Regions from separate parts of the Pedomonas sp. V897 genome, predicted to be linked through region 2. Evidence: predicted binding sites of a transcription regulator. Region 2 holds the regulator's gene; each other region holds the start of a gene.
What was found. The regulator LexA, encoded in region 2, represses DNA repair genes until DNA is damaged. The targets are predictions, from matches to a motif close to GTTCCNCNCTTGTTCT.

Region 1 (4,159 bases), on a different contig from region 2:
GCCCGGCCCCATGTCGATCACGTGGTCGGCGGTGCGGATGGCGTCCTCGTCATGCTCGACGACGAGCACGGTGTTGCCGAGGTCGCGCAGGCGCTTCAGCGTCTCCAGCAGGCGGTCGTTGTCGCGCTGGTGAAGGCCGATTGAGGGCTCGTCCAGCACGTAGAGCACGCCGGTAAGCCCGGAGCCGATCTGGCTGGCGAGGCGGATGCGCTGGCTCTCGCCGCCCGACAGGGTGCCGGAAGCGCGGGAGAGGTTGAGGTAATCCAGCCCCACGTTGTTGAGGAAGCCGAGGCGGTCGCCGATTTCCTTCAGCACCTTCTCGGCGATGGTCATCTGCTTGGGGGAGAGTTGCGCCTTCAGGTCCGCAAACCAGACCGCCGCTTCGGCCACCGACATCTCCGTGACCTCGGAGATGGTCTTGCCGCCCACCTTGACCGCCAGCGCCTCGGGCTTGAGGCGCGCGCCGTTGCACGCTTCGCACGGCGCGGACGCCTGGAAGCGGGACAGCTCCTCGCGCATCCACTGGGAGTCCGTGTCGCGCCAGCGGCGCTCCAGATTGTTGAGCACGCCCTCGAACGGCTTCATCACCTGATAGCGCTTGCGGCCGTCCTGGAACACCAGCGGTACAGCCTCGCCGCCCGTGCCGTACAGGATGATGTCGCGGACCTTCTTCGGCAGGTCCTTCCAGGGCGTGTCCGTCGAGAAGCCGAAGTAGTCGGCCAGGCTCTCCAGCACCTGCATGTAATAGGGCGAGGGCGGGTTGGACTTGGCCCACGGCAGGATCGCACCGCCCGCGATGCTCAGCTCCGGGTTGGGCACGGCGAGATCGGCGTCGAAGTAGAGCTTCTCGCCAAGGCCGTCGCAGGCGGGGCAGGCGCCGTGCGGGTTGTTGAACGAGAACAGCCGCGGCTCGATCTCGGGGATGGTGAAGCCGGAGACCGGGCAGGCGAACTTCTCGGAGAAGACGATGCGCTCCGGCTCGCCGTTCTCGTCGGTCTTGCCCGCCATCTCGGCAACGGCGAGGCCGTCTGCCAGCTTGAGGGCGGTCTCCAGCGAGTCGGCGAGGCGGGTAGCGATGCCCTCCTTCACCACGATGCGGTCCACCACCACGTCGATGTCGTGCTTGAACTTCTTGTCGAGCGCCGGAACATCGTCGATGTCGTAGAACTCGCCGTCGACCTTCAGGCGCTGGAAGCCCTGCTTGCGCAGCTCCAGCATCTCCTTGCGGTACTCGCCCTTGCGGCCGCGCACGATGGGGGCCAGCAGGTAGAAGCGGGTGCCCTCCGGCAGCGCCAGGATGCGGTCCACCATCTGGCTGACCGTCTGCGCCTCGATGGGCAGGCCGGTGGCGGGCGAGTAGGGCACGCCCACGCGCGCCCAGAGGAGGCGCATGTAGTCGTAGATCTCGGTGACCGTGCCGACCGTGGAGCGCGGGTTCTTCGAGGTGGTCTTCTGCTCGATGGAGATGGCCGGCGACAGACCCTCGATGTGGTCCACATCCGGCTTCTGCATCATGTCGAGGAACTGGCGGGCGTAGGCGGAAAGGGACTCCACATAGCGCCGCTGGCCCTCGGCGTAGATGGTGTCGAACGCCAGGGACGACTTGCCGGAACCGGACAGGCCGGTGATGACCACCAGCTTGTCGCGCGGGATATCAACATCGACGGACTTGAGGTTGTGCTCGCGTGCGCCACGGATCGAAATATGGGTCAACATGGTTGTGCTTGTTCCATATTTGTTCGTCGAACTCAAGGGGTCAGACGAAGGGCCCCGAAGGGGATGAGTTGCCGCGTGACGCCAATGCTGCGCCCCTCAGGAGACCGGCAGGGAAGGCTGTCGGATGGCGGGCTTCCGGAAAACCGCGCCCCCCGGGAAAAGTCAAGCGAGCCGGGGCGGCAAGGGCGGCAGGGTGCGGCGCTCCGTGGCCCGCTTCGGATCGCCTGCGCGCGGCGCTGCCGTGTCAGAAGCCCCGGTTCAGTTCCATCATGGGAATGGCGGAGCGGGGGTAGCCCGCGTCCTCGTCCACGCAGAACATCTCGACGCCGTCCCGCACCTCGACCCGGCCGGTGATGGGCCGGACCGCGCGGGTGCGCGCAGCCGCCATCACCTCCGCGACGGTGCGGTACTGGGCGAGCCACTCCAGGCTGAAGCGGGTGGGGACGATGATGAGCCACTTGCCGGCCTCGCCCTCGGCAATGGCCTGCGCCGGGCGAAGCCAGACCGAGTCCACCGACTCGCCGCCGTCGTGGGCGGCCGTCTGGTCCTGCGGCGCGGCGGCGACGTAGAACAGGGTATCGAAGCGCTTGGGCGACTCCGGCGGCGTGATCCAGCGGGCAACCGGCACGGCGCGTTCCGCCGCCAGCCGCAGCTGCTGGTCGCGGAGGAAATCGGCAAACGGCAGGGCACCCGAGGCGATGGGTGCGCGGTTGTGGCTGAGCGCTTCCAGCGCCTTGCCCGGGATCAGCGCGCCGTCGCTGGCCCGGTGGGCAAGCAGCACGCCCGCTTCCTCGTAGGCCTCGCGCAGCGCGGCGACGCGGCACGCCGCCTCGAACGGGTCGAGACCATCGAAGCCTTCCGCCAGATCGGTGTGCAGGAGGGCACTGTCCTGCGTGTCCACCTTGCCGCCCGGAAATACCAGCGCGCCCGAGGCGAAGCCGATGGAGCGGTTGCGCACGACCATGAAGACCTCAAGGCCTTCCGGTGTATCGCGGATCAGGAGAAGGGTGGCGGCGGGGACGGGGCGGACAGGCTGACTCATGACGCGAATAGTGGCAACAGCAACCGGGATATTCAAGGAATGGACCCATTTGCCGCAGAACGCCAGCACAGCCGCGCGGGACTGGCATTTGTCGCAGGGGCAAGTCGGCCTCTCCCCGGACGGGGAAAGGCCTGAACGGCAAGGCAAGAGCGCCGGGGTATGCGGTTACGCGCGCGGGACAGCCCCGCACTGGGCGCGGTCGAGCAGCAGGTGATCGGCCAGCACCAGCGCCATCATGGCCTCGGCCACCGGTGCGGCGCGGATGCCGACGCAGGGGTCGTGGCGGCCCTTGGTGACGACTTCGGTTTCCGTGCCGCTGCGGGTGATGGTGGGCACGGGCGTCAGGATGGAGGAAGTGGGCTTGATCGCCATGCGGACCACCACGTCCTGCCCCGTCGAGATGCCGCCGAGGATGCCGCCCGCATGGTTGCTGAGGAACCGGGGCTTGCCGTCCGGCCCGAGGCGCATGGCGTCGGCGTTCTCCTCGCCGCGCAGGCGGGCAGCGCCGAAGCCGTCGCCGATCTCGACGCCCTTGACCGCATTGATGGTCATCATGGCGCAGGCCAGGTCCGAATCCAGCTTGGCATAGACCGGCGCGCCGAGCCCGGCGGGCACGCCCGAGGCCACCACCTCCACCACCGCGCCCAGCGACGAGCCCGACTTGCGGGCGGCGTCCACCATCGCTTCCCAGCGCTTTGCAGCGTCCGGGTCGGGGCAGAAGAAGGGGTTCTCGTCGATGGCGGCATCGTTGAAGTTGGCGCGGTCGATGGCGTCGCCGCCCAGCTCGACGAGGTAACCGCGGATGCGCACGCTCTCGCCCAGCACCTTGCGGGCGACGGCCCCGGCAGCGACGCGGGCCGCCGTCTCGCGGGCGGACGAGCGGCCGCCGCCGCGATAGTCGCGGAAGCCGTACTTGGTGTCATAGGCCCAGTCGGCGTGGCCGGGGCGGTAGGCCTCGGCGATGTTGCCGTAATCCTTCGACCGCTGGTCCACATTCTCGATCATCAGGCTGATCGGCGTGCCGGTGGTACGCCCCTCGAACACGCCGGAGAGGATGCGCACCTGATCCGGCTCCTGCCGCTGGGTGGTGAAGCGGTTCTGGCCGGGGCGGCGCTTGTCGAGGAAGGGCTGGATGTCGGCTTCGGTCAGCGGCAGGCCCGGAGGGCAGCCGTCCACCACCACGCCCAGGGCGGGACCGTGGCTTTCGCCCCACGTGGTGAAGCGAAACACATGACCGAAGCTGTTCCAACTCATGCCTGATCTTCCATCCGTTGCAGCGTAGTGCCCTGCGAGCAGTTTACTTTCTTTTTTTGCAGGGGTCTCGGACCCCTGCACCCCATTCGTTTTACGGCCGTGTTTCCAGTGCGCTCCGGAAACGCGGCCCTGTTGCCCTGACTTCAG
Region 2 (4,159 bases):
GATCTGGATCTGCTGGCCAGCCACGGCGTCACCACCTTCCTGGTAGGCGAGTCCCTCATGGCGCAGGCCGACGTGACGGCGGCCACCCGGTCCCTGCTCGGGCTGGCGGCGGAGTAGCCTGTGTCGGGCAACCCGTCCCACACCGGCCTCACCCACATCGGCGCGGGGGGCGAAGCCCACATGGTCGATGTCTCGGGCAAGGCCGCCACGGAGCGCCGGGCGGTGGCGACCGGGCGGATCGTCATGTCGCGGGAGGCCTTCGTTGCCATTCGGGACAACGCCATTGCCAAGGGCGACGTGCTCTCTGTCGCCCGGATTGCGGGCATCATGGCGGCCAAGCGCACCTCGGACCTCATTCCGCTGTGCCATCCCCTGCCCCTCCAGAAGGTGGCGGTGGATTTCGCGCTGGAGGAGCAGACGCCGGCCATAACCGTTTCCGCCATGGTGAAGACGACCGGCCAGACAGGCGTCGAGATGGAAGCGCTGACGGCCGCAAGCGTTGCCCTGCTCACGATCTATGACATGGCCAAGGCGGTGGACAAATCCATGCGGATCGAGGGCGTCCGCCTTCTGGAAAAGACGGGCGGCAAGTCGGGCACCTACAAGGCTGATCAGGCGGAGGCGTGATATGCTGAGCGTGGCGGAGGCGCAGTCCCGTGTTCTGGCTGCGGCGGGCGCGCGCCGGCGTGAGGCCGTCCCTCTGGCCGAGGCGCATGGCCGCTATCTCGCCGAGGATGTGACCGCCCTCCTCTCCCAGCCGCCGTTCCATGCCTCCGCGATGGATGGCTATGCCGTCTGCTTCCGGGACATTGCCCCCGGCATGATCCTGCCGGTCATCGGCGAGGCCATTGCGGGCAAGGCATTCGATGGCACGGTCGAGGCGGGCACAGCCGTGCGGGTGCTGACCGGCGCGCCGATCCCCGAGGGCACGGATACGGTCATCCTGCAAGAGGATGTGGCCTACGAGGACGGGGCCATCCGCATCATGGAGGATCTGCCCGCTGCTCCCGGCCGCCACGTCCGCAAGGCGGGGCAGGATTTCGCGGCGGGGGCCGTGCTGTTGCAGGCGGGCGCGAAGCTCACCGCGCGGGCCATTGCCCTCATGGCGGCAGCGGGGCATGGGACTGCCCCGGTTTACGCCCGGCCGCGTGTTGTGATCGTCTCGACCGGCGACGAGCTGGTGCCGCCGGGCGAGACGCCGGGCCGGGACCAGATCATCAATTCCAACGGCGTCATGCTGTCGTGCCTTGCCCGGGCGGCGGGCGCGGAGGTGCGGGATCTGGGCATCCTGCCGGACCGGCACGACGTGATCCGCGACGCCCTCGCCAAGGCTGCGGCCGAGGCGGACATTCTGGTCACCGTCGGCGGCGCGTCGGTGGGCGACCATGACTATGTGCAGGCGGCGCTGGTCGATGCGGGCGCCACCATCGATTTCTGGAAGATCGCCATGCGTCCGGGCAAGCCCATGATGCTGGGCCGCCTGGGCGACGCGGTTGCCATCGGCCTGCCGGGCAATCCGGTCTCGGCCTATGTGTGTGCCCAGCTCTTCCTGCTGCCGCTGGTACGCCATCTCCTCGGGGCGGCGGCGCCCTTCCCCGCGCCGCTCGAGGCCCGGCTGACGGTGGGTCTGCCGGCCAACGGGCCGCGCGCCAACTACCAGCGGGCGGCGGTGACGGCCGGACCCGGCGGCTGGGAGATCACCCCCTTCCCGGTGCAGGACAGCGCCATGCTCTCCCGCCTCGAGGCGGCAAATGCCCTGCTCATCCGCCCCGCCAACGCGCCGGCCGCGGAAAAAGGGTCTAATGTCGCGTTTCTCCCCCTCAACAACGATTGACGCCCGTGTGGAACTTTCATAGAACGTTCATAGTCTGTTCCACAAGGACTTGGGCATGCTCACCCGCAAGCAACATGATCTGCTGATCTTCATCCATCAGCGCCTCGAGACGACCGGCATCTCCCCGTCGTTCGAGGAAATGAAGGACGCGCTCGGTCTCAAATCGAAGTCCGGCGTGCACCGGCTCATCAATGCTCTGGTGGAGCGCAACTTCATCCGCCGCCTGCCCAACCGGGCGCGCGCGCTGGAGGTGTTGCGTCTGCCGGAAGCGGCGGCTCCCGCCCGGGGCGCCAAGCCGCAGCTGGCGAGCGACCGGGATGCGGCGATTGCGGCCGCTGGCAACGTGGTGCGCGGCAGCTTCGGCAAGCCGAAGGAATCGCCTGCGGCATCGAACTCGGCCTTTGTGGAAATTCCGCTGCATGGCCGCATCGCGGCCGGTGTTCCCATCGAGGCGCTGGAGAGCGACCGTCTGCTGGCCGTGCCTCCGGCCCTGCTTGGCCCGGGCCAGCACTTTGCGCTGGAGGTCTCCGGCGACTCCATGGTGGAGGCGGGCATTCTGGACGGCGACTATGCCATTATCCGCAAGGCCGACCATGCGCTGGACGGCGACATCATCGTCGCGCTGGTGGACGATGGCGAGGCCACGCTGAAGCGCCTGCGCCGCAAGGAAGGCAAGGTGCGGCTTGAACCGGCCAACGCCGCCTACAAGACGCAGGTGTACGACCCCAAGCGTGTCCGCATCCAGGGCAAGCTCGTCGGCCTGATGCGCCGGTACTGAGCCCGGCGACTCCCCGGCTGTCCGGGGCGTGCTTGCAGGGCGCGTCGATCATGGGACACATCGATCGCGGGGCGCATCGATCACGGAACGTATCCACGGAACGTATCGATCGCGGGGTATTGCGTGCCTATCGCAGGAGGGTGTGAGGCCCTCCTGCCGACCCTTCCCGCGATCTCCCTTGTTCTTCCCCTCTTGTTCTTCCCCCTCCTCTTGTTCTTCCCCCTCCTCTTGTTCTTCCCCCTCCTGTTCTCCCTCCTCTTGTTTTTCCCCCTCGTGTTGCTGTTTTCTTGTTCGGGCTGTCCGGTTGATCCGGCCCCTTGCCCTGCCCTGTCAGGCGCCGCCACAGAACCGGCATTTGCACCGCCGTCTGACCGGGCACGTCCCTGAAAACGACGGGGTGCAGGGGTCCGAGACCCCTGCAAACATCCCTTCCCCCTCGCCTCACCCTACCCCATCTCACTGCCCGGCAGCGGCCCAAGGGTGGCGGCCACGGCGGATTTCGGCACCCTCGATGGCGATCCGGCCGTCAGGGCGGACGCGCAGGGTGACCGCGCCGAGGCGGTCGCGCGCGGGGGCGTCCAGTTTCAGAAGACGGGGCGCGCACCAGCGCGGCAGGCGGCGGGGCGCGACGACGATGTCGCTCCCGGTGCAGAGCTGGCGCAAGGCGGGGGCGTCGAGCCAGCCGCGCACAAGCGTGACGGTCCACCAGCGCCCGGCCCGCCACAGGGCGGCCCGGCACACCGTTTCGTGGCAGTCCGGCAGCAGATGCGCGTCCGCCGCGTCGGTGAGCGAGGTGGCGGCGGAGGCGTCCAGCCCGCTTTCCTCCAGCCACATCTCCCGCGTGAAGCCACCCCGGCGCAGGCTGGAGAAGGCCAGGCGTCCGTCGTCAAGCCGCGCCGCGATGAGGGCGCCGTCCCGGCTGACGAACAGGTCGGGCGCGGGGGTGGTCGCGGCCAGCGCCAGCCCGGCGGCAACGGCTGCCGCTCCGGCGAGGCGCAGGCGTGTGCGCCACAGGCAGATCCAGAGCAGGCCGAACATGAGGAGGGCGAAGGCCGCCGTATCCAGCGTCCGCCAATGAACGACCGCCCCGTCCCAACTTGAGACCTCCCGCGCCAGGGCGAGGATGAGCGCGATACCGCCGCGCACCCAGGCGGTTACCCAATCGAGTCCGCCCACGCTCTCGGCGAGCACCGCCGCCATCAGCCCCGGCATCACGACCACGCTCGTCAGCGGGATGGCGATGAAGTTGGCGACGACGCCATAGACCCCGGTCTGGTTGAAGTGGGCGATGGCGATGGGGGCGATCATGGCCTCCGCCACCAGGCTGCTGAGGATGAGCGCCCCGCCCCAGCGCAGCGCCCGCGCGAGGGGGCCGTCGCCCTGCTGGCGGCGCAGCCAGCGGTCGGCAAGGCGCGACTGGTAGAGCGCCACCAGCCCGGTCACGGCCGCGAAGGAGAGCTGGAAGCTGGGGTTCAGCACCGCCTCGGGCCGGACGAGGAGGATCACCCCCGCACCTGCCGCCACCAGCCGCAGGCTGATGGCCTGGC
Region 3 (4,159 bases), on a different contig from region 2:
AATCATCACTTATCGCGAAGGAACGAGCTCTTGCGTCCGCACCATGTGCAGGAGGGGGTAGGGGCGGCCGTCGTCGTCCGTGGGGGAGCGGCCGGTCTCGGTGAAGCCCATCTTCCGGTAGAAGCCGACGGCCTGGTCGTTCTGCTCGTTCACGTCCACCGTCACCACGCCGCAGAGGCGGGCGGCGTGTTCCACCAGCATCCTGCCGAGCCCCGCGCCGCGGTGGTCCGGGTCGATGAACAGGCTGTCGATATGGCTGCCGTTCAACCCCATGAACCCGAGCGGGTGGTCGCTGTCGTCTACGGCGACAACCAGTTGGGCGTGGGGCAGGTAGAGGGAGCCGACGACCCTGTCGATCTCGCGGAAGTCCGCCTCGGCGAGGAAGTGGTGGGTGGCGCGCACCGACCGGCGCCAGAGGGAGTGCAGGTGCGGCACGTCGGCGGGCGCGGACGGGCGAAGTGTTGTCATGGGCGGCACTTTCTGTCGTCTTCTGTCGTGACGGGCGGGCCGGCGGCAGGATCCCCCTTGTCGGGCCTAGCTGAAAAAATAGCCTTGGCCAAAAAAAGACGCATCCCACCCTCCCCCTTTTGCAAAAAGAGGTATAGCAGTGCCCCGGGGCGAACCAGCTGCGAAGCCCCCACGTTCTAGCGCCGGACAATGCAGACCGAAGTTCTCGAGTCGTATGAAAGGATGATGAAATGGCCAAATCCCCTCTCCGCGTAGCCGTCACGGGCGCCGCCGGGCAGATCTGCTACTCGCTGCTGTTCCGCATCGCGAATGGCGATGTCTTCGGCAAGGACCAGCCGGTTATCCTCCAGCTTCTCGACATTCCGCAGTCCCTCAACGCCGTGAAGGGCGTGGTGATGGAGCTTGAGGATTGCGCCTTCCCGCTGCTGGCTGGCGTCACCGTTTCCGACGACGCGAACGAGGCCTTCAAGGACATCGACGCCGCCTTCCTCGTGGGCGCGCGTCCGCGCTCGAAGGGCATGGAGCGCCGCGACCTGCTCGCCGCCAACGCCGCCATCTTCAAGGTACAGGGTGCGGCTCTCAACACCGTGGCCAAGAAGACCGCCAAGGTGATCGTGGTCGGCAACCCGGCCAACACCAACGCCTGGATTCTGGCCCACAACGCGCCGGACTTCCCGGCCGAGAACATCTCGGCGATGACCCGCCTCGACCACAACCGCGCCCTCGCCCAGCTGTCGGCCAAGACCGGCGTCTCCGTCGACTCGATCGAGAAGTTCGTGATCTGGGGCAACCACTCGCCCACCATGTTCGCCGACTACTTCCAGGCCTCCTCGGGCGGCAAGGCCCTGCCGGCGCTGGTGAATGACGAAGCCTGGTACAAGGACACCTTCATCCCGACGGTCGCCCAGCGCGGCACCGCCATCATCGAAGCCCGCGGCGCCTCCTCGGCCGCCTCGGCTGCCAACGCCGCCATCGACCACATGCGCGACTGGTTCCTCGGCTCCAACGGCAACTGGGTGTCCATGGCCATTCCGTCCGACGGCTCCTACGGCATCCCCGAGGGCCTGATGTGCTCGGTGCCGGTGATCACCACCGCCGGCGGCACCTTCGAGCGCGTGAAGGGTCTGGAGCTGAACGAATTCCAGCGCGCCAAGATCGACCGCTCCGTGCAGGAGCTGATCGAAGAGCGCGACGCCGTGCTGGAAATCCTCAACGGCTGATCTGGCACCGGAGCGTTCTGTCTTTCGATTTGCAGGAGGGTCTATGACCCTCCTGGCAACATCCCTTGTCGTTACAGGGACGCGCGCGCGATCAAAGGCGCAGCCTGGGAACGAGAAGGTAAGTGCGAACCGCTCCAAAGGTTACGCCGTCCTGCCCCCGGGCAGGGCGGCGTTTTCGTTTTGTAATACATTGTAAAATTTATATCTTTAAGCTCTCGGGCAAGCAGTCGACAGAGCAAAAAGCCTATGGAAGAAGAGAACGTAGAAAAAATACATATCAAAAACATATCCGAGTTTGTAAATGTAATAGAAAAAATACAATACGATCACGACACCCTAAGATGCTACCGAGGACAATCGTCCCATATATGGCCGTTCATACCCAGTATATACCGAAATGGATATTCTGAATTTGAGGACAAGATATTAATTGAACTTTTCACAGAAATACCAGACGAATTCTCAACAGATAAAACTGCATATCAAAGATTAGTAAGAGCTCAGCACTACGGCCTACCAACAAGACTTCTTGACGTCACAATGAATCCCCTTGTGGCATTATATTTCGCATGCAGCGAGGAAAACGGCAAAGATGGCAAGGTTGCAGTATTTAAATTCAACAGAACAGATTCAAAATTTCCCAATAGCGACACAATTAGCATAATATGCAATATGGCGTTACTAAATTATGAAGAGAAAGAAGAAATAAATAGTTATTTTTTATACTTATATTTCGAGTCCATCGCATCAAAAGAATCATACAGAAAAGTAAACGAAAGATCAAAAGACCTATTTACATCGTTAAAAGCGACTGAAAGACTTTTAAGTTTTATAAGAACAGAAAAACCATATTTTGAAAACAAACTCAAAATACTAGATTTAAATAGATACTATTTTATACACCCTCCTAAAAATAATAGGAGAATAATTGCCCAGTCCGGCGCTTTTATAGCGTCAGGCATACAGACCAGAATAAAATCGCCAGTTGAGCTTGAGATCATCGTGCCATCAACAGAAAAAATTAACATAATAAGGCAGCTTGAAAAACTAAATATAACTCGAAGGTCGCTTTTTCCAGACATTGAAAACATATGTCAAGACATTAAATTAAAATCAGAACACACACTTAATTATTCCAAATAGTCCAATTATTGAGTACAGTTGGGCCGAAGCGACCCAATGTTCCGGCCCTCAACTTTTCAAGATATACAGATTACTGATGTAAACGCAACACAATTCAAACCGGAAATTATTATCATTTTATTATTCATTTATCTTAAAATTACACAAACCCCTCGTTATGCCAAACGTTTTCCTTAAACAATCGATATTTTAAATCTAATTATTTTGGTTTTTAATACATATACTTCGACCCCCTGGTGTAGTTTTATGCTCACATCATGCATCGTTCTGGGATACTACTCCATTTTTTAGACATTAATTTCGAGAAACTGCGAGAAGCTGAAGGCGTTGGCGCAGATGACAGCAGATAACAATGGTTCGCGCGGTCTCCGATCCTGAGAAGGGGATTCTCACATGGATAAGAGAGTATTGGTAGCCGACAGCCATACGCTTCTGCGCCTTCTGGACCAAACCGAGGCCGCGCCGCGCGGGGCCCTGCTGGAATACAATTCCTGTGCGGCCCGCTGGGAGCTGTGGGTGCTGCCGGCGCGAAACGTGGACGCCCGCAGCTTCGACCGCCGGGTCTACGAAGCGCTCAGGCATCACCGCGAACAGTTTCTGGAGATGCGCCTGGGCCTGTCACCTGTCATCGTCCGGGTGCTCCCCGAGAGCCATTCCCTGGTTCCGGCGCTGAATGACCTGTACCGGCTGGAAGGTCTTGGCTGCCGGGTGCTTGGCACGCGCAGGCTGGGGGAATGGATCGTGGAAAACGCCATCCTGCTGCGCTGGGCGACGGAAGAGTCGGTGAACTCCCGCTGGCACCTGCAGGCAATCGCCTGAAAACGGCAAGGGCCGCACTCCGGTTGCCGGAGCACGGCCCTTTTAAACGAACGGGAGGTGCAGGAGGGGAGACCCTTGAATGTGCGCCTCCGCGCACGGGGCCCCTCCTGCAATCAAATCCCCATCCGGTCTCCGCTTACCGCGACAGCTGCTGGCGCACCTGCGAGGCGAGGTGGGTGAGCTTGGCGGTGGTGGCGGGCTTGGAGGCCCGGACGTTGGCGACGAGCGCGCGGATGCGGTCGGCGCAGGGCTCCTGCTCCGCCAGCCACCGCTCGACCGCCGCCTGGGCCGAGCCGCCGCCTGCCGTCTGGACGAGGCGGCGGATCAGCTCGAGGCGCACCCGCTCGAAGTCGTGGGCGGTGCCGGCCAGCAGCAGGCGCTCCCACGGATCGGCGGGCATGAGGCTGGAGGCCATGCCGGCCGCCCAGTCCAGGCCCAGCCGGTCGCCGAGCAGGGTGTAGGCGTGGGCCACGTCCGCTTCGTCCGCGCCCAGTTCCTCCGCCAGCAGC

Region 1: uvrA (excinuclease ABC subunit UvrA) is a predicted target of LexA. The motif match lies at 1,727-1,742, and genes of this name have one in related genera.
Region 3: ACSJJU_RS04675 (FRG domain-containing protein) is a predicted target of LexA. The motif match lies at 1,796-1,811, and genes of this name have one in related genera.

Annotation. Positions count from the first base shown of each region.
Region 1 is NZ_JBPPGG010000001.1:207,824-211,982, reverse strand. It holds gene uvrA (excinuclease ABC subunit UvrA) at 1-1,716, opposite strand, end outside; gene ACSJJU_RS01100 (NUDIX hydrolase) at 1,961-2,758, opposite strand; gene aroC (chorismate synthase) at 2,924-4,012, opposite strand.
Region 2 is NZ_JBPPGG010000002.1:383,222-387,380, reverse strand. It holds gene trpC (indole-3-glycerol phosphate synthase TrpC) at 1-117, shown strand, start outside; gene moaC (cyclic pyranopterin monophosphate synthase MoaC) at 121-627, shown strand; gene ACSJJU_RS07760 (molybdopterin molybdotransferase MoeA) at 629-1,834, shown strand; gene lexA (transcriptional repressor LexA) at 1,890-2,612, shown strand; gene ACSJJU_RS07750 (ComEC/Rec2 family competence protein) at 3,069-4,159, opposite strand, start outside.
Region 3 is NZ_JBPPGG010000001.1:978,753-982,911, forward strand. It holds gene ACSJJU_RS04665 (acetyltransferase) at 10-468, opposite strand; gene ACSJJU_RS04670 (malate dehydrogenase) at 699-1,688, shown strand; gene ACSJJU_RS04675 (FRG domain-containing protein) at 1,935-2,831, shown strand; gene ACSJJU_RS04680 (hypothetical protein) at 3,225-3,650, shown strand; gene ACSJJU_RS04685 (NAD-glutamate dehydrogenase) at 3,787-4,159, opposite strand, start outside.